2 regions of the Shewanella sp. M-Br genome follow, and region 1 is predicted to be linked to the other one. Evidence: riboswitches for the same ligand, from Rfam matches in the RefSeq annotation. Region 1 holds a riboswitch; the other holds the start of a gene.
The links. A riboswitch is a leader RNA that binds a small molecule or an ion and turns the genes downstream of it on or off. The one in region 1 is predicted to bind cyclic di-GMP.

Region 1 (9,108 bases):
TGAGTCTTAAGCCCACAGATTAAGCGATCTCTAAAGCAGGATAAAGTCTTGAGGGAGTTTTTAACGGTTTGAACTGGTAGCACCAGATATCCAGCTCAACGCACACGCGAGTGCCGATAGCATCTCAAGCTAAAAAACTGATAATATGGCAAAAATTAACTAAGGTGCTCTTTATATGAAAATGTTACTTGCCGTTGTGGTGATTGCTGGGGTGATTTTTTACTTCTTTACCTCGATGAACGGCCAAAAAGCCGCCCAAGAGAATATCCGTTTAGGCAATGAATTTTTAGCGCAAAACAAAACTAAAGAAGGTGTTATCACCACAGCTTCGGGTTTGCAATATCAAGTGTTAACTCAAGGCGATGGCACTGTTCACCCTAAAGCCAGCGATACTGTGACAGTGCATTATCATGGCACTTTGATCGACGGGACTGTGTTCGATAGTTCGGTTGATCGCGGTGAGCCCATCGCATTTCCGCTTAACCGCGTAATTAAAGGTTGGACCGAGGGCGTGCAACTTATGGTCGTTGGCGATAAAGTGCGTTTCTTTATCCCAAGTGAACTCGCCTACGGCAATCGCAGCACGGGCAAAATTGGCGGTGGATCAGTGCTGATTTTTGATGTGGAACTGCTTAAGATTGATTAAATCAGTCTCCAATTAGCCAGTAAGATCAATTGCTGAATAAAAAGCCCTGCGTTATCGCAGGGCTTTTTATCTCTATAACTCAAATAATATTAGTATGTTGAATAATTAAGGACAGCTTGCAGCACCAATATCAACCCATACCGCCGCAACGCCCGGTACATCCCCTTTAGTCCAGTAACTCGCCTTCCATTGACGGCCGTTATAGCTGGTGGTTTGCCCGCCAGTATAGGCGACACCCGCATCCCAACCGAGAGCAACTTGGCTAAGTAGCTGCCATTGATCAGCGGTGCGAGATGGCGTATTGCCCTGCGTCCAGTACTTGGCTTTCCATACCAACTGACTGTGGCTCACAGTATCGCCCGTGTTGTACACCACACTGGTTTGCCAAGCAGGATAGTTACCGGCATTAGGATCGGTTGCATCACAACCACCACCGATCACTTTTGGCGTCACGGTCAGATTCGTCGATGCGCTCGCATCTAAGGCGCCATCGGAAACCAGCACGCTCAAACCATAGCTGGTCGCTTCGGTGACATTAGGCCCAGTGACCACTAAGGTGGCACTATTTTGTCCGGTTGCCGACACGCCAGCGGGCACAGTCCAAGCGTAGGTTAAGGCATCACCGTCGGCATCAGAGGCACTCGCCACTATGCTGACAGTTTTACCCGCCTCCACTGTTGCAGTGGCTGCCACACTCACCACTGGTGCTTGGTTCGGAGTATCTGCCTTGTTAGTCACTGTCACTGAATCTGTGGCAGATAGCCCTTCTGGATCAGTCACTTTGAGACTAAAACTATAGGCAACATCAGTTTGCGTTGCAGCCAATTGAATCGCCGCATTCGCCATATCGGCGTTTGTGATGGCAATCGTTGGGCCAGACACTTGAGTCCAAAGATACGTTAGCGCCTCATTTTCAGGATCACGCGAACCGCTACCATTGAGCACCACATCGGCGGGACCTGTGACATTCACATCCGCGCCCGCATTGGCAATTGGCGCTTTATTCACCGGTGGTGTAGTTCCTTCGCCATGGCCTAAACCTTCGTGCATGGCATTCAGAATGTCACCATTATCGGCATCAAGTTCCCACGCAAAAAGCCCACCAAGTTGATTAGAAAGCACATATTGCCCCTTGGCTTTAACTGAACGAGCATCATCGAAAGTGATTAAATCGCCAGTAGATACCTTGAACAAAGATGGCGCCTCAGCTGTTTCGTCGTAACTGTAAGTCCAACCACTTCCCATATAGTCATTCGCTATCTGACGATAATCCACCACACCAGCTTCCCAAGTACCTTTCACTTTGCCCGTTGCCGTCCCTGTAAAAGGATTATTACCACTGTAGCCATTCACACCTGTCCAGCCGCGGCCGTACATAGCGGCACCGACCACAATTTTCCCCGGGGTCACGCCTTGGCCTAACAGCGCATTAACGCCATTAGCTGTGGTGTAACGGGTATTGGGATCCCAACTCGCTTCATACAGATTGGTTTGATGGCCGAGTTCAGTATTAGTCCAACCACCATTAAAGTCGTAACTCATCAAGAAGATGTAATCCATGTACTGCTGAGCAGCCTGATAATCGACTTTTTGAATTTTATCGTCACCAGCGCTAATCGCTGAGGTCAGCTCATAGGTACGACCCGTTTCGGCGCTTAGTTCATCAAGCATCGCCCGCAGTTCACGCATCAGAGTCACATAGGTTTCACCGTCATTGGCATTACCTAAATTTGGGTTAGCGCCATTCCCCCCTGGAAATTCCCAGTCGATATCAACGCCATCGAAGAATTTCCATGTCTGTAGAAACTCTTTCACCGAAGCGACAAAGATATCGCGCTTGGTTTTATCACCGAAGAAAAAGAAGGGATCCGAGAGGGTCCAACCACCGACCGAAGGTAAAATCTTCAAATCTGGATGTGCTTGCTTAAGTGCCATCAATTGACCAAAGTTACCTTTGTAAGGATCTGAATGCTCACTCACTCCCGCCTGCGGTATTTGAATCGCCGCCCAAGGATCGTGAATCGCAACTTTAAAATCACCACGACCACTACAGGCACGTTGCAACGCTTCGAAACTGCCTTCGATTTCTTTCAAGCTATCATTGATGCCATCACCACCACAAATTGGGGTAAAGCCATATAAAATATGGGTTAAGTTTTGCGCAGGTATCTTATCGACCGGGAATTTACGACCGTATACGCCCCATTCGACAAAGTAACCTCCCACCACTTTGCCTGATTTATTAGCATAGGGACGGTTGTTTTCTTTTAGGGGAGCATTGAGTGGCACTAAATGGCTGCCGTCGGTATCAGCCACGAGGATTTGTTTAGCATCACTCGCCGTACAGCCATCGCTGTTACACAGTTGTACTTGCATCTGATAACGGCCGCCCTTGTTCACCTTAAAGTTAGCGGTTCCCGACGCGCCAGATGGGCCTTCCCAAACTACATTGCCGTTGAGCAACACTTGAGCTTTATTGCCCACATCGCCACTCCAAAGGTTCCAACTGACGGAGACATCGGCGGCATCTTTCACCGTAACTAATTGATTGTAAGCGGTAGCCGCTTGATTCACTTCAATAATAGCGAACTTAGTTTCGCCCCAACCTAAAGTCGGTTTACCGGGCGCCGCTGCAAAAACGCTGGCACTGATGGTAGATGCCAGCGCTGATGCCACTAGCAAGGCTGATGTTGAAATTTGAGTCTTGAACATGAGATATCCCTATTGAATTTTTATATGAATCAATAAGGCAAACAAAGCGTAGACAGGAAACAGCACTCTCTTAAAACCATGCAAAACGACTGACAACTGCACGAAGAAAAACCTGTGGTATCCCCGCTATCATAGGTACAGACGAACCCTTAGACCGGAGGCTTTGCGTCCCAGTTTTTCAACTGGTTTGCCTTTTACACACAATGACAACGTTGTCATTGCAAATATCAGCATAAGCGTAAGCGCAATAAAATTGCAACAAAATATTATCAACTGTGTTATTGGCTAAAATCGTAAATAGAACTAGGCATCTGATAAGAAAGGAATTATGCAAATTAAACTATCGCTAATATTTACTTTGGGTAATGAGGATCATCTGAATACTTTAAGAATAAAAAAACAGGACTCGATATGCCAAAGACATCACAAGTCCTGCTTTATATTTCACAATTTACGTCGCTTATGCAGCTAAAACTCAATCACTAAACATTCATGGCGCAAACCATTGTTGAGCAACATTATGATCCTTATGCGCGGGGCATTTATTATTCTTATGCGCGGGGGTAGTCCCTTGCGAGCATCACAGATAAACCGCGGCAAACCAAGGTTTCCATATCATCGACACGATTGATTTTCATCTCAGCTAAGGGCGCGCTCAATGCCATTTGCTTTAAGCTTTCGAGACAGCCTTTGTAGTAAGGAGCGCTATTCATCATACCGCCAGCGAGCCAAATTCGATTGGGATTAAATAAATTAACCGCCCACGCTAATCCCATGCCGAGATAACTGCCCGCGCGATATAAATCATCCTGAGTGGAGATTTTACGGCTGCGCACTGAATCGCCACTGGCCAGTTGCTCTAAACTAAACTCGCCAGATTCTGTCATCACGCGACAAGGCCCCAACTCCCCCGCCACGCCCGTCGCTCCCGTAAAGACTTGTCCATTAAAAGCAATAGACATACCGATCCCAGTGCCGCACATGACCAATAACTCACAGGCATATTTGGCATCACAAGTCGCTTGCATACCCGCATCGATATCGTTGCAGATAAACTTAAGCTCACCCTGGGTTTTGACTGTATCAAAGCTCAATCCATTGAGTCCAGGTAAAGATTTACAAGAAACCAAACGATTATTTTGTACCAGTCCAGGTACGGCAATCGCTAGTTGGTAATGCTGTAAATCATAATCACGTTCAAAAGCCGCGATTTGATTATTTAACTCTTCAATTTTAAAACCTTCACCTGTGGGGATTTTATATTGTTCTGTATGTCCCGCGAGCTGAAGTTCGAACAGGGCTTTGGTACCGCCCACATCTATTGTTAGTATTTGCATCGCTTACTCCACTGATACATGTGCCCCACTCTGACCCCGAGTAGAGATGGCAAATGTTAGCATAGGGTCCAAATGTTAGCGATTGAATAAAACTTAAGTTGCTAATTTTTAAGGAACAAGTCCTAATTAAAACATGACCAACCTTTTATTTAATTCACTTTTCATGCTCAAAATCACATAAATAAATTAACAACAAACCCCATAACCTCAAGCGTCTTACCTGCACAAATTCACGATTGTATACAAAATCCTTTATTCGCTACCCTTGCATCTAGCGCGCTAGACTTGCGATAATCCGAGCCGGTTAAAACTCAAATCAACATAAACCTATTCATCCTTAGGCGATCTTCGCCTACCGACTCGCATAGCATGCCAGTCTCTATTGGAGCCCATATGTCACAATCAATCGCTAACCGTCTCGGTGCTATTCGTAACGAATTAACATCTGCTAATCTCGATGCTTTTATTATTCCCCGTGCCGACGAATATCTGGGCGAATATGTGCCAGCACATAACGAACGTTTGTACTGGGCAACCAACTTTACCGGTTCGGCGGGTATGGCTATCGTATTGAAAGATAAAGCCGCAATATTTACCGATGGCCGCTATACGGTTCAAGTTCGTTTGCAAGTCGATGCCACACTTTTCAGTTATGAAAGCCTAACCGATACACCACAAATTGAGTGGTTATGTGACACGCTACCAGCAGGATCTCGCGTTGGTTTCGATGCGCGCTTACACACCTTAGCTTGGTATGAAAATGCCAAAGCAACCTTAAATAAATCCCAAATCGAATTAGTTGCAGTTGAACAAAACCCTATCGATTTGCATTGGCAGAATCGGCCAGCACAGTCGAACGCGCCTATCACTTTGTTTAGCAACGAGAGTGCTGGTAAAACCAGCCTGCAAAAACGCATTGAAATTGGTGCCTTAGTAAAAAAAGCCGGTGGTGATGTTGCCTTAATCGCCGCCTTAGATTCTTTCTGCTGGCTACTCAACATTCGCGGCAATGATGTACCGCGACTACCCGTTGTACTCGGCAGTGCTCTGGTCCACGCCAATGGCGATATGCAGCTTTTCACCGATTTAAGCAAACTCCCAGAGGGCATTGAGGAGCATGTTGGCGCTGGCGTAAGCTTTAAGGGCGAGGCATCTCTTGCCGATACACTCGCCAGCATGCAGGATGTAAAACTACTGGCCGATCCGAATTCTGCAAACGCTTGGGCACAAAACATTGCCCGTGAGGCAGGAGCAAAATTGATAGCTGGAATCGATCCTGTCGCTTTACCTAAAGCGCAGAAAAACGCCGCAGAACTGGCCGGCATGCGTGCCTGCCATATCCGCGATGGCGTCGCAGTGAGTCGATTCCTTGCATGGCTCGATGCCGAAGTGGCGGCCAATCGCATGCACGATGAAGCCACCCTTGCGGATAAATTGGAAAGCTTTCGCCTAGAAGATGAGCGTTACCGCGAGCCAAGTTTCGACACGATTTCAGCTGCCGGTCCTAATGCCGCTATGTGCCATTACAATCACAACAATGGCACACCAGCCATGATGACAATGGACAGCATCTACTTAGTGGATTCTGGCGCTCAGTATATTGACGGCACGACAGATGTGACCCGTACCATTGCGATAGGTGAAGTGACCGATGAGCATAAAAAAATGGTCACGCTGGTGCTAAAAGGTCATATCGCGCTAGACCAAGCACGCTTCCCGAAAGGCACTTCAGGCCAGCAGCTCGACGCCTTCGCCCGCCAATATCTATGGCAACATGGCTTTGATTACGACCACGGCACAGGCCATGGTGTGGGCCACTTTTTAAGTGTGCACGAAGGTCCACAGCGCATAGGCAAGAATGTTAACGCTATTGCCCTGATGCCAGGCATGGTGCTTTCCAACGAGCCGGGTTACTACCGCGCCGACGATTTCGGTATTCGCTTAGAAAACCTCGTCGTCGTTCAGCACTGTGAAGCACTTAAAGGGGCTGAGCGTGAAATGTATGAGTTCGATGCACTGACGATGATCCCTATGGATTCGCGCCTTATTGATAAGAGCCTGTTAACGCAAGGGGAAATAGACTGGTTTAATGCTTATCATCAGCAAGTCTTCAATACACTTTCTCCGTTAATGTCGGGTGATGAATTGGCTTGGTTAACTCAAGTGACTAAAGCAATTTAGCACTCCGCTGATAAGTAGCGATTTAAGTCGTTATATTAGTCACTTACACACTATAAAATAGAACGCCCAAGGCAATTAGCATTGGGCGTTTTTTTAGCGCTATCTGTGTGTTTTAAAACCCACGCCTTATTTCAAAACCATGATTTCAAAACACGATTTAAAAACACGATTTAAAAACATGAGTCGCTAAACCATAGTAGGTTGTGCCATCGGCTGGTAAGCATCATCCAGCGATGCTTTAGACAACACTTCAAAGTCCTGATGAATTTCAATAAAACAATCGACTAATTCAGGGTCGAAATGCTGACCTTTGCCTTCAATAATTAAGTCGATAGCCTCTTGGTGGCTAAAGGGCCGCTTATAACATCGGGGAGAAGTCAGCGCGTCATAAACATCAACTAGGGCCACTATCCTCGCCGAAAGCGGAATATCTTCACCTTTCAAACCAAGGGGATAACCACTACCATCCCACTTTTCATGGTGACCCGAGGCAATATCGCGGCCCATCTGAATAAAAGTACATTGGGGCGCATATTCCAACAAACTGCGTAGCACTTGTCCCCCGATCACAGGATGAGCTTTAATTTGCTCAAACTCCTGCGGCGTTAATTTACCCGGTTTAAGCAAAATCGCATCGGCAATACCGACTTTACCTATATCGTGCAAAATGGCCGACAAACTAATGTCTTGAATATAATCTTCGTTCAATTCTGCAGGAGGATTGGCGGCCAGTAGTCGCTGCGACGCGAGCATTTTCGAATACTGCCGCATACGTAGCAAATGCGCGCCCGTTTCGTTATCTCTGTATTCGGCGAGTTTAGCTAAGCCTAATACGGTAGCTTGGCGTGATGCTAAGGTTGAATCGAGTGCGTCAGCCAACTTACCTAATAAATAAGTGATGGTTAACGTCAACATGGCATTGGTCACGATAAAATTGACCACGACAACGGCCCAAATACCGACACTATAACCTTGGGTTTCAGGCCAATTGAGCCAATTAAAATGATAGGCAAAACCAATCAATACCAAACTTAGCCCATTCAAACACTGGGCATATAAGCTGGCTCGATTTCCTAAAAAAATACCGACTAACGGCGGGAAAATAAATAACCAGAAAAAACCAGCTCCCGAAGGGCCAATCGCAATTAAAAAACCGATGCCGATAGCAAAACCCAGCAAGCAGCCACAGCCAAAACGCGTACTATCAGCAAGCTTAGGAAAATACAGTAAAAGCAGTAAAAACAGATAAGCCAGCGTATCAAATACCACCATAAACCAGAGATCGGCGATGACGCATAAATACACACTAGTGATATATACAGGCACGCAGAGAATCGCTAGAAAGCCAAATAAACGTTCAAAGATCAAACGTCGCCAATGTGGCAGTGCCGCCGCTGTTCCCAAGGACGCTGTGGCTAATTTAGTTACACCACGCCTAAGTGATATCGCCATGGGAAGTTCCTCTTATGTAGCATTCCCGCTGTGAGCTAATGAAGTAGAAGAGCAAAATCAAGATACACCGCTGAAGCAAGGAAAAAATAAGCCATCTTTTGTTGCCCATTAAAGAATAGACTAAGGCCAATAAAGCGCTCCATGAATACTGCGATATCAAGCCGAATCAACGACATTAGCCCAATATCATCGAACATAATTTATATTTAAGATGAATGACAAATACCCACTCAAGACATAAAAGAATAACCCTATACAAAATACTAGAATTAACGATTTAACAGGATAAACGCTCGTTTAACTCCACATTCTCGCTACTTAAAAACTTTATATATTGCAATAGCTTATAAATACGACGAACGATTGATTTTCACCAGTCAGCCATGAGAAACCGCTCTCCTATACCCACACAAAAATGATACTCTTATCACATAACAAGCTTACTCCGATGAGAGTCAGCACAAGAAAATTCGCGCCTAACACCGCGTCCTGAACCCTAATGAACCACATCGGCCCTGAATGGACACACTAAATGAGCCAGAGTAACGCCTCAGCGAATAAAATAGTTAATACACAGAGATCAGATCAAGAAATCCGCTTAACACCACAGGATGAACTCATTTCCACTACAGATACCCGCGGTATCATCACTTACGTTAACGCCCGTTTCGCCGAAATCTCAGGCTATAGCGCCCAAGAATTAATTGGCAGTGCCCACAATCTGGTGCGCCATCCGGATATGCCGAGCGCCGCCTTTAAAGAAATGTGGGAAAAACTTAA
Region 2 (9,108 bases), on a different contig from region 1:
CACACAGAACAGTCGACGAAGATAGACCATCAGATGCCGCAACGCCAGCCAGTGAATTAGCATTTAGGTCTGAGTCGGCCTGTCGTGAGGGACAATCGCAAGATAATTCCAGTGTTATGCTGGGGCTTAAGGCTGCGACTGAGAGATATCAGCGTCAACTTATTCGCCAAGTTTTAGCCGCGAATCAACAAAATTGGGCTGCGTGTGCAAGAATATTGCAAATCGATACAGGTAATTTGCACCGACTTGCAAAACGGTTAGGTTTAAAAGAATAAAATATTGCGTGAAGAAATTTTATTCTGCAGCAAAACCCCTGCCTCGATTCTTAGAAGAACAGGGTCGCGACACCCAGTAGTGCGAACAATACGGCGCAGCCACGGTGTATCCACAACATAGGCAATTTTTCGGCGCTGAAGTGGCCTGCGATTACTACGGGTACGTTAGCAAGCAGCATGCCTAAGGTTGTGCCAGCAACCACCATAGTTAATGAATCGTATTTTGCGGCTAATACCACAGTTGCTATTTGCGTTTTATCCCCCATTTCGGCGATAAAAAACAGGATAAAGGTGGCGAGAAAGGGGCCCATTTTATAGAAATGGCTCTCTTCTGCATCGACTTTATCGGGGATTAACACCCAAAGAGCGATCGCGAAGAAGGACGCAGCCACTAAATAACGTGCAAGATCAGGGCTTACCCAGTTAATCGCCCATTGGCCAATCCAAGCTGCGGCAAAATGGTTAAATAATGTCGACAGCAAAATACCTAAAATAATGGCGGTTTTATTTTTAAATCTTGCGGCGAGGATTAGTGCAAGCAATTGAGTTTTATCACCAATTTCGGCGATAGCAACCGTAAAGGTTGAGGCAAGTAGGGCTTCCAAGTGTGATCCTTTAGGGGTGGTTATGACATAAGCACAATAAACCGTCCACCCCTAGGTGCGGTCATTGTGCTCAGGTCTTGCTGGGCAAATCTATGATTTGCTGTGAACACCATGGCATGTTGCCAAGTATGTTGATGTTCACCCTAAATGACGATGGCTCGAAATCCAGTTAGCTACTCCCCCGAAGCGAGGTGGGCATTATACCTAGGTAAGATTTAGTTTCAAGCACGAGTTTATAACAGTAGGTGCTGATAAATGTTTGACAGGTGTCAGAAAAATACCGATCCACATTCTGTAACTCAATGAATATAAATGAATTATTTTTTGACAACGTTGTCTTTTGTTGCTAATTTAGCCAAGTCATTTCTACTTAGTTACATACTGTTAACTCGTAGTGACTCAATGATAACGACTGTATTTGGCAAACTAATTGAAAAGTTAGGACGCAAAGCTTCCGGTCTAAGGTTGTAAATGGATTTTTTAGTGAACTAAGAAGCGGAGTTGCCGCAGAATTCGATTTCTGTGAAAGATAAACGACTGCTGTTTAATGCTGTTGTTTGCCCAAATACCACTTTTATATCTAAGCCTATCATTATGTTTAGGATGATAGGCAATCAATGGAGTGCATTAAAGTGGCAAATCCTACTGTTTTTTCCCCTATTTCTAAATTGAGTTTATTGGCCGCGGCAGTAATGGCGACGAATGCGTTTGTGAGTATCTCTGCGCAGGCGCACGGTTATGTTGTGGCACCTGAATCGCGTTCATATGCCTGTAAAACAGGTAAAAATGCCAATTGTGGCGCGGTGCAATGGGAGCCGCAAAGTGTTGAGGGGCCATCGGGTTTTCCTGAATCAGGTCCTGCTGATGGCAAACTGGCGAGCGCTGGCAATGGTGCTTTTTCACCTTTGGATGAACAAAGTCCGAGCCGTTGGGCAAAGACGGATATTAAAGCGGGCTGGAATAAGTTCAGTTGGCAGTTCACAGCAAATCATGTCACCCGTAATTGGCGTTACTATTTAACTCGCCAAGATTGGAACCCAAACCAAGCTTTGAGCCGAGCGAGCTTTGACTTAGCACCCTTTTGCGTAGTTGATGGTGGTATGGAACAGCCGCCTAAGTTAGTGACCCATGACTGCTACGTGCCAGAAGGTCGCAGTGGTTATCAAGTGATCTTGGCCGTGTGGGAAGTGGGAGATACGACGAATAGTTTCTATAATGCTATCGATGTGAACTTGGGCTCGGGTCCTGTTGTGCCGAGTGAATGGCAAGATGTGGGGGATATCAATCCGTCACTCGATCTAAAAGCAGGCGATAAAGTGATGACCCGGGTGTTTGACGCCAATGGTGAGCAAGCGGCTAAGCAAACAGTCATTACCATTAGCGATGCGACTCAAGGTGATAAACAAAATTGGCCTTTCCTATTAGCGAGCGCGATTAACGCCCAGCAGTCCCAGTTAAAAGCGGGACAAAAAAATGCATCGGGTGTGATTGAGCCTGTGTATGGCAAAAACGACATTTTTACAGCGAAAAACTCAGGTATTGAGCGTGTCGAAGTGGGATTTGATTTAGCTCCTGCTCCGGGCAACAGCTTAGAAGTCACTTCACTTGCCGACGATTATCAAATTATCGATGGTGCGGCGAAGGTCAGCTTTGATGTGACCAGTAACGCCGAGATGCTAGTGTCAGCGTATTTGTTTAGCCATGATGGCACAGCGGCAGGTTTTGTGAGCCAAACTGTTAACAATACCAGTGCTAGCTTAGTGTTAGACGTCGTTGAGCCTAAAGCTGGGCATTATCATTTGCAGGTAAAAGCTGAGCCTAAACAAGGTGATGTTATTCAGCAGAACTTTGATCTCTTCTTAAAGGATCAAGCTCCTGCACCAGAAGCTGATTTTGTATTCCCAGCAGGCGTGAAAGGTTACGTTGCAGGTACTACAGTGTTACAGCCTAAAAATGGCAAAGTGTATCAATGTAAGCCATTCCCTTATAGCGGCTATTGCGTGCAGTGGTCGGCTTCTGCCACAGGATTTGAGCCAGGTGTTGGCGCTTCTTGGGCTATGGCGTGGACTGAGCTGTAAATTAACTTTTTGAGCTAACCTAGCTTCAAAAAGGTGTCATTGGGCTTAAACATATCCGTGTGTTTAAGCCCATATTTTGCATGCTCTCGATGGTGAAAGATGCGCTTTACCTCGGTTTAAGCTCAATGCTGCATCCGATATATTCTCAACAAAGGTAGCGATTTTGTTGGCTTGTATATTTTCGTTTATCACAGCGCTATTAAGTTGTTACCGTATCGTTTGCTACCCTTCTTTGTTCACAACTGGCTTGCCCACTGGGTTTGGCTCTGTTAATGTCCCAAACTATCTATTTAATCGATGCTTATATCGGTACATTCATTTGGGCTATCACAATTGAAAGTCATGCCATTTTTCAATAATCGATTTAGTTAGCCTCAATGGCTACTGGGTTGAAACATTCAAAAGCTATTGGGGCCAATTGATCTGCTAGGTCGAGATCTGATTGGATGCTTTAAGTGATGTGTCGCTTATTTCGATTTAAGACGCAAGGCTTTATCGGTTCAAATCTTACTCAAATAAAATAATAATTAATTATTGAACAGGACTATTGTGTGAATTCAAAAATGTTAGGCTCGATCGCCATCGTTGCCGGGACGGCCATTGGCGCAGGTATGTTAGCGTTACCTTTAGCCACAGCGGCTTTAGGTATTATCCCTGCTTTAGTGTTACTCGTCGTTATTTGGGGCGTGTCCGCCTATACCTCATTACTTATGCTCGAAATTAACTTACGCACTGGCGTGGGGGATAACGTGCATGCTATTACGGGTAAGTTACTGGGTAAAAAAGGTCAAATAATTCAAGGTGCTTCTTTCCTGAGTTTATTATTTGCCTTGACCGCGGCTTATCTCACCGGCGGCTCTTCGTTATTAGTGCTTAAAGCGAAGAACATGTTCGATATCGTGCTCGATAATCAAGTCGCAGTGTTGTTATTTACACTGGTGCTCGGTGGCTTTGCGGCGCTAGGTGTTGCTTGGGTCGATAAAGTGTCACGTTTCCTATTTTCGTTAATGATTCTATTGCTCGTGGTGGTGGTATTATTTTTATTGCCCGAAGTCAGTATTGCTAGCATGGCAACTGGCGCGATTGCCGAGTCTATGACCAGCAATTGGATGGCGGCAATTCCCGTGGTGTTTACTTCGTTTGGTTTCCACGTCTGTATCGCCACTTTAGTTCGTTATCTCGATGGCGATGCGGTATCACTGCGTAAAGTGTTGTTAATCGGCTCGACTATCCCACTTGCTTGTTATGTTCTGTGGTTATTGGTGACTTTAGGCACAGTAGGCGGATATGAGGTGAATAGTTTTGAAGGTTCACTACCTTCACTCGTCACGGCATTGCAGGATATTGCTCATACGCCTTGGATCAGCAAATGTATTTCATTATTCGCTGACTTAGCCTTAGTGACTTCATTCCTCGGTGTGACCTTAAGTTTATATGACTTTATCGCCGAATTAACTCGCGCCAAAGAAACGTTTGCCGGCCGTATTCAAACTTGGTTACTGACCTTTATTCCGCCTGTTTTGTGTGCCTTGTATTTGCCTGAAGGCTTTGTGGCGGTACTGGGATTTGCGGCCGTACCATTGGTCGTGATGATTATCTTCTTGCCAATTGTTATGGCACTGCGTCAACGTCAGTCGCAGCTGGGTGGTTATCAAGTGTCTGGCGGATCTGTTGCATTAGTCATTGCAGGCTTGTTAGGTGCCGTGATTGTGGGTGCCCAACTATTTGTTGGGATCTAATTCATTGCGATAGATGAGGGCTTTTTAGCGAATACATCTGGGTAACTTTGATTAAATGTATTTGCTTTGTAAGCGAGTTTTTCAGAGTCTGTTATAGAGTGTGTCGCATGTGATAAAGTCAGGCCCCGGCCTGACTTTTTGCTTTTTAGGTTTTAAAGCGAGTGATGCTGGGTTTTAGCACAGTTATTTAAAATTAAAACAACGCTATTAAAACGAGAAAATGGCCCAGCTTGCGCGTGGCTTCATTCACATAAAACGGACTTAACACAATGAAAAAATGGTTACTCACAGTTGCCGTGGCCGCTAGTTTTGGCGCACAGGCTGACGAAGGTATGTGGCAGCCCCATCAACTGCCTGCTATGGCTGATGAGCTGAAAGCAAAAGGCCTTGAAATTGATGCAAAATCGATTTCTAAACTCACCGAATTCCCGATGAATGCCGTGATAAGCCTCGGCGGTTGCACTGCATCATTTGTATCGCCAAAGGGCCTAGTCGTGACTAACCATCACTGTGCCTATGGGGCGATTCAATACAACTCCACTCCTGAGAAAAATCTGCTGCAGGATGGTTTTTTAGCTAAGACCTTCGCCGATGAATTACCTGCGACCCCTGGCTCACGTGTCTATGTGACTGAAGATGTCACTAATGTCACTGAGCGAGTTAAAAACGGGCTTGAAGGTAAAGTGGGCAGCGCCTTCTATCAAGGCGTTGAAAGCCAAGAAAAAGCCTTAGTTGCTGAATGTGAAAAAGAAGATGGTTACCGTTGCCAAGTGTATAGCTTTCACGGTGGTCTCGAATATTATCTGGTTAAACAACTGGAAATCCGTGATGTGCGTTTAGTCTATAACCCAGCCGCGAGCGTGGGTAAATACGGCGGCGACGTAGACAACTGGATGTGGCCACGTCACACAGGCGATTTTTCTTTCTACCGTGCTTATGTATCTAAAGCGGGTAAACCCGCAGAATTTAGTGCTGACAACGTGCCTTATGAGCCAAAAAGTTTCTTAAAAGTATCGGCTAAAGGCGTGAGTGAGGGGGATTTTGTGATGGTGGCAGGCTACCCAGGTCGCACCAACAGATATCGCACAGCCACTGAAGTTCAAAATGAGTTTGAGTGGGCTTATCCCGAAGGCAAAATGCTGCGTGAACGCTTTATAGAGATCATTAAAGAAACCGCTCCAGAGGGCAGCGACGAGCGTATTAAGTACGAGAGTCAAATTGCTGGCCTTGCAAATTACGCGAAAAACTTCACTTCTATGATCGAGTTTTACGGCAAATCAACCATGTTGGCCGACCGTAAAGCCCTCGAAGCTAAGCTGGCGGCGTGGATAGCCAAAGACAGCAGTCGTGAAGCGAAATACGGTAAAACCTTAGCGGAATTAGATGCCTTGATTGCCAAAGGCAAGACGCATCAAGAGCGTGACATGATCTTAAGCTACATAGGCAGCACGACTATGTTGCCGACGGCGCGCAGCTTATATCGCCTCGCGAACGAGAAACAACTGCCAGATATGCAGCGTGAACCGGGCTTCCAAGATCGTGATATGACACGTCTAAAAGCCAGCATGGAGCGTATTGACCGTCGTTATGCGCCAAGCGTTGATAAAGCGGTATTGCTCGACATGCTAAAACGCTACGCCGCACTGCCAGAAGATCAGCGCCTACCCGCATTGGATAAAGCCTTTGGTATCGATAAAAAGTTTAGTGAAGCTAAGCTTTCGAAAACCTTAGATAAAATGTACGCCAAAACTGAGTTAGGTAAGAAAGACGTTCGTCTGGCGTGGATGGACAAATCCGTTGCCGATTTTAAAGCCTCTAAAGATCCTTTCATTCAATTCGCTGTCGCTATGTATGACACAGATATGGCCGAAGAAAAGAAAGAAAAAGAATTAGCGGGTGAACTAATGAAGGTGCGTCCGCAATATATGGATGCCATTATTGCTTACAACCTAGAGCAAGGTAAGCCAGTGTATGCCGATGCTAACTCAAGCTTACGTGTCACGGTTGGTCATGTGAAAGGCTATTCGCCAAAAGACGGTTTAGTGGCCGTGCCATTCACTCGCCTTGAAGGCATAGTGCAAAAGGACACGGGTGTTGACCCATTCGATGCACCGAAGAAAGAGTTAGAGCTGATTAAGCAGAAGCAATATGGTGATTTCTATATGAAATCAATAGATTCTGTACCAGTAAACTTTTTATCAACTTTAGATACTACTGGCGGAAATTCTGGCTCACCGACCTTAAACGGCCGTGCTGAATTAGTGGGCCTATTGTTCGACGGTGTGTATGAAAGCATTATCGGCGGTTGGGCATTTGATAACGAGATTAACCGTTCTATTCATGTCGACAGCCGTTATATGCTGTGGGTAATGAAGTATTTAGATCATGCCGACAATTTATTAGCTGAGATGGAAATCGTTAAGTAATCCATTGCCGCATCTTGAATACTGTGGCTTAGGACGATTTAGATGAGCTGCATTTAAGCGTGTTTTTGTTCGATTAGCACGCAGGAATTACAAGACAATAAAATAGCGATAGACTCATAATGTTTATCGCTATTTTTTATTCCTAGAGCGCAGTAACTTTAGGTTCTAAATTGCTTTAGTAACCCCTCAATCATCTCCACTTGTTCTTCCAGATGTTGCTGTGATGTTTGTGCTAACTCTCCCGCTTGCTGATTTATTTTGGCTTGTTTTAGAATATTTGAAATGCTGTAAGTTATATGTGCCATCTCTTGTTTTTCATCTTCTGAAGCGCGGGCAATATCTCCATTCATGATTTTTATTTGATCAACAACGCGGATGATATCTGCAAACGCATCAGAAGTTTCTCCGATCCGTTCTTTTATCATTAACGCTTGCTTCTGTGCACTATTCATTACATCTACAGCTTTAGCTGAACCGGAAGATAAATTCGTGATGATGATTTCAATGGATTTGGTGGATTCCTGTGTCCTCGATGCAAGGTTGCGAACTTCGTCCGCGACTACGGCAAAACCGCGCCCAGTTTCTCCTGCACGCGCGGCTTCAATAGCTGCATTGAGTGCTAGCAAGTTGGTTTGCTCTGCGATACTTCGAATAACATCTAACATGGCGCTGATATTTTGACTGTCGGCAACCAAACTTGAAATGACTTGTGAGGCTTTATCTACCTCACTGGCAACGAGAGCGACTCCTTGTTGAGCCAAAACGACAATCTGATTACCTGTATAAGTGCTTGAGACTGCTTGTTCAGAGGCTTTATTTGCACCCTCAGCGAAGTCACCTACTTGATTGAGGGAGTGAGAAATTTTTTCTACTGCATCTGCAACTTGAGTTATTTCTTGTAACTGTGCGCCAGCAACCTGTGAACTTGTGGTAATGGACTGGCTTATTTGCGTGCTAGCGGTGATGAGAGAGTGATTACTGAGTTGGACTTTACTAATCAAGGCTTGTAATTTTTGTATAAACCCATTAAATGCGTCAGCTAAGCGTCCAACTTCAGTTTCTGCATTGGCATTGGGTAATCGCACTGTTAAATCGCCAGACCCTATGCTTAAATCAGCCAACTTATCCGTTACTACCGCTATCGGGGTCAATATTAATTTGATCGCCATGAAATACACAAATACAGCGACAAGCACTGAGGCGATAAAACCTAATATTAACTTTGTGTTTGCACTGGTAACAATGGAATCAATTTGGCTAGATTCCCCCTCTACCTTACTATCAGCAGCTTCCTCTAAACTGGTTATAAATGCTAACAGTTCACTTATTTGTTGATTAAATTGTTTAATATCATTTTCTGGTACATCTCCGCTTTGCAAGGCTGAAAATATGACTTCGCGGATATGATTAAAACTCTCTAAACGATGGTTTAATGAGTTAACTTGCTGAGGCTCTATCAAGTTTTGTGATTTCATTCGCCCTAAGGCTTCTTCTGCGGCTTCAATGGCGGCATCCATTTCAGTTCGAGCTGCGGCTGGATCAATTTGTTTTTGTTGTAAACGGTTAATAACAATAATTTGTTTTTCAAGCTCTATCTGCCCCTCCATGGCACCATCGGCCGTATTCCAAGCCGGACCTGTGATGTAGGTTAGCATGTTTGACATTTGTACTGTCGCTGAGTAACCCACATAGGTATTAATACCGATAGATATTAAAAATGCCACTAAACCCGCGATAATTGATTGTTTAATATTCATATGCTGTCCCTAAAATCCTTAATAGATCCACAAACTTTAATTTTACAGCGTCATCTACGATTAATTTATTAGCTCAAAATTCAATATAAGCTCGCACTCCAAATGCTAATGCGTTATCTAGCACTGATGACATACTTGGATTATCAATACCGTACAAACTGGCTTGCATACTCACTGAATATGTGACTGGACATAAATAACTCAGCTCTAAAATATTCTCATTGAAGA

Region 2: it holds a riboswitch for cyclic di-GMP, as region 1 does, so the genes downstream of both, gbpA (N-acetylglucosamine-binding protein GbpA) here and AAA952_RS13615 (glycosyl hydrolase family 18 protein) in region 1, are expected to answer to the same signal.

The regions. Positions count from the first base shown of each region.
Region 1 is NZ_BJBV01000015.1:20,538-29,645, reverse strand. Features, by position in the region: gene AAA952_RS13620 (FKBP-type peptidyl-prolyl cis-trans isomerase) at 176-646, shown strand; gene AAA952_RS13615 (glycosyl hydrolase family 18 protein) at 752-3,358, opposite strand; cyclic di-GMP riboswitch class I at 3,472-3,560, opposite strand; gene AAA952_RS13610 (ROK family protein) at 3,910-4,695, opposite strand; gene AAA952_RS13605 (aminopeptidase P family protein) at 5,089-6,876, shown strand; gene AAA952_RS13600 (HD-GYP domain-containing protein) at 7,063-8,328, opposite strand; gene AAA952_RS13595 (methyl-accepting chemotaxis protein) at 8,861-9,108, shown strand, end outside.
Region 2 is NZ_BJBV01000012.1:18,582-27,689, forward strand. Features, by position in the region: gene norR (nitric oxide reductase transcriptional regulator NorR) at 1-275, shown strand, start outside; gene AAA952_RS11585 (TMEM165/GDT1 family protein) at 326-880, opposite strand; yybP-ykoY riboswitch at 964-1,067, opposite strand; cyclic di-GMP riboswitch class I at 1,291-1,389, shown strand; gene gbpA (N-acetylglucosamine-binding protein GbpA) at 1,513-2,958, shown strand; gene AAA952_RS11595 (aromatic amino acid transport family protein) at 3,522-4,697, shown strand; gene AAA952_RS11600 (S46 family peptidase) at 4,967-7,123, shown strand; gene AAA952_RS11605 (methyl-accepting chemotaxis protein) at 7,282-8,880, opposite strand; gene AAA952_RS11610 (carbohydrate porin) at 8,954-9,108, opposite strand, start outside.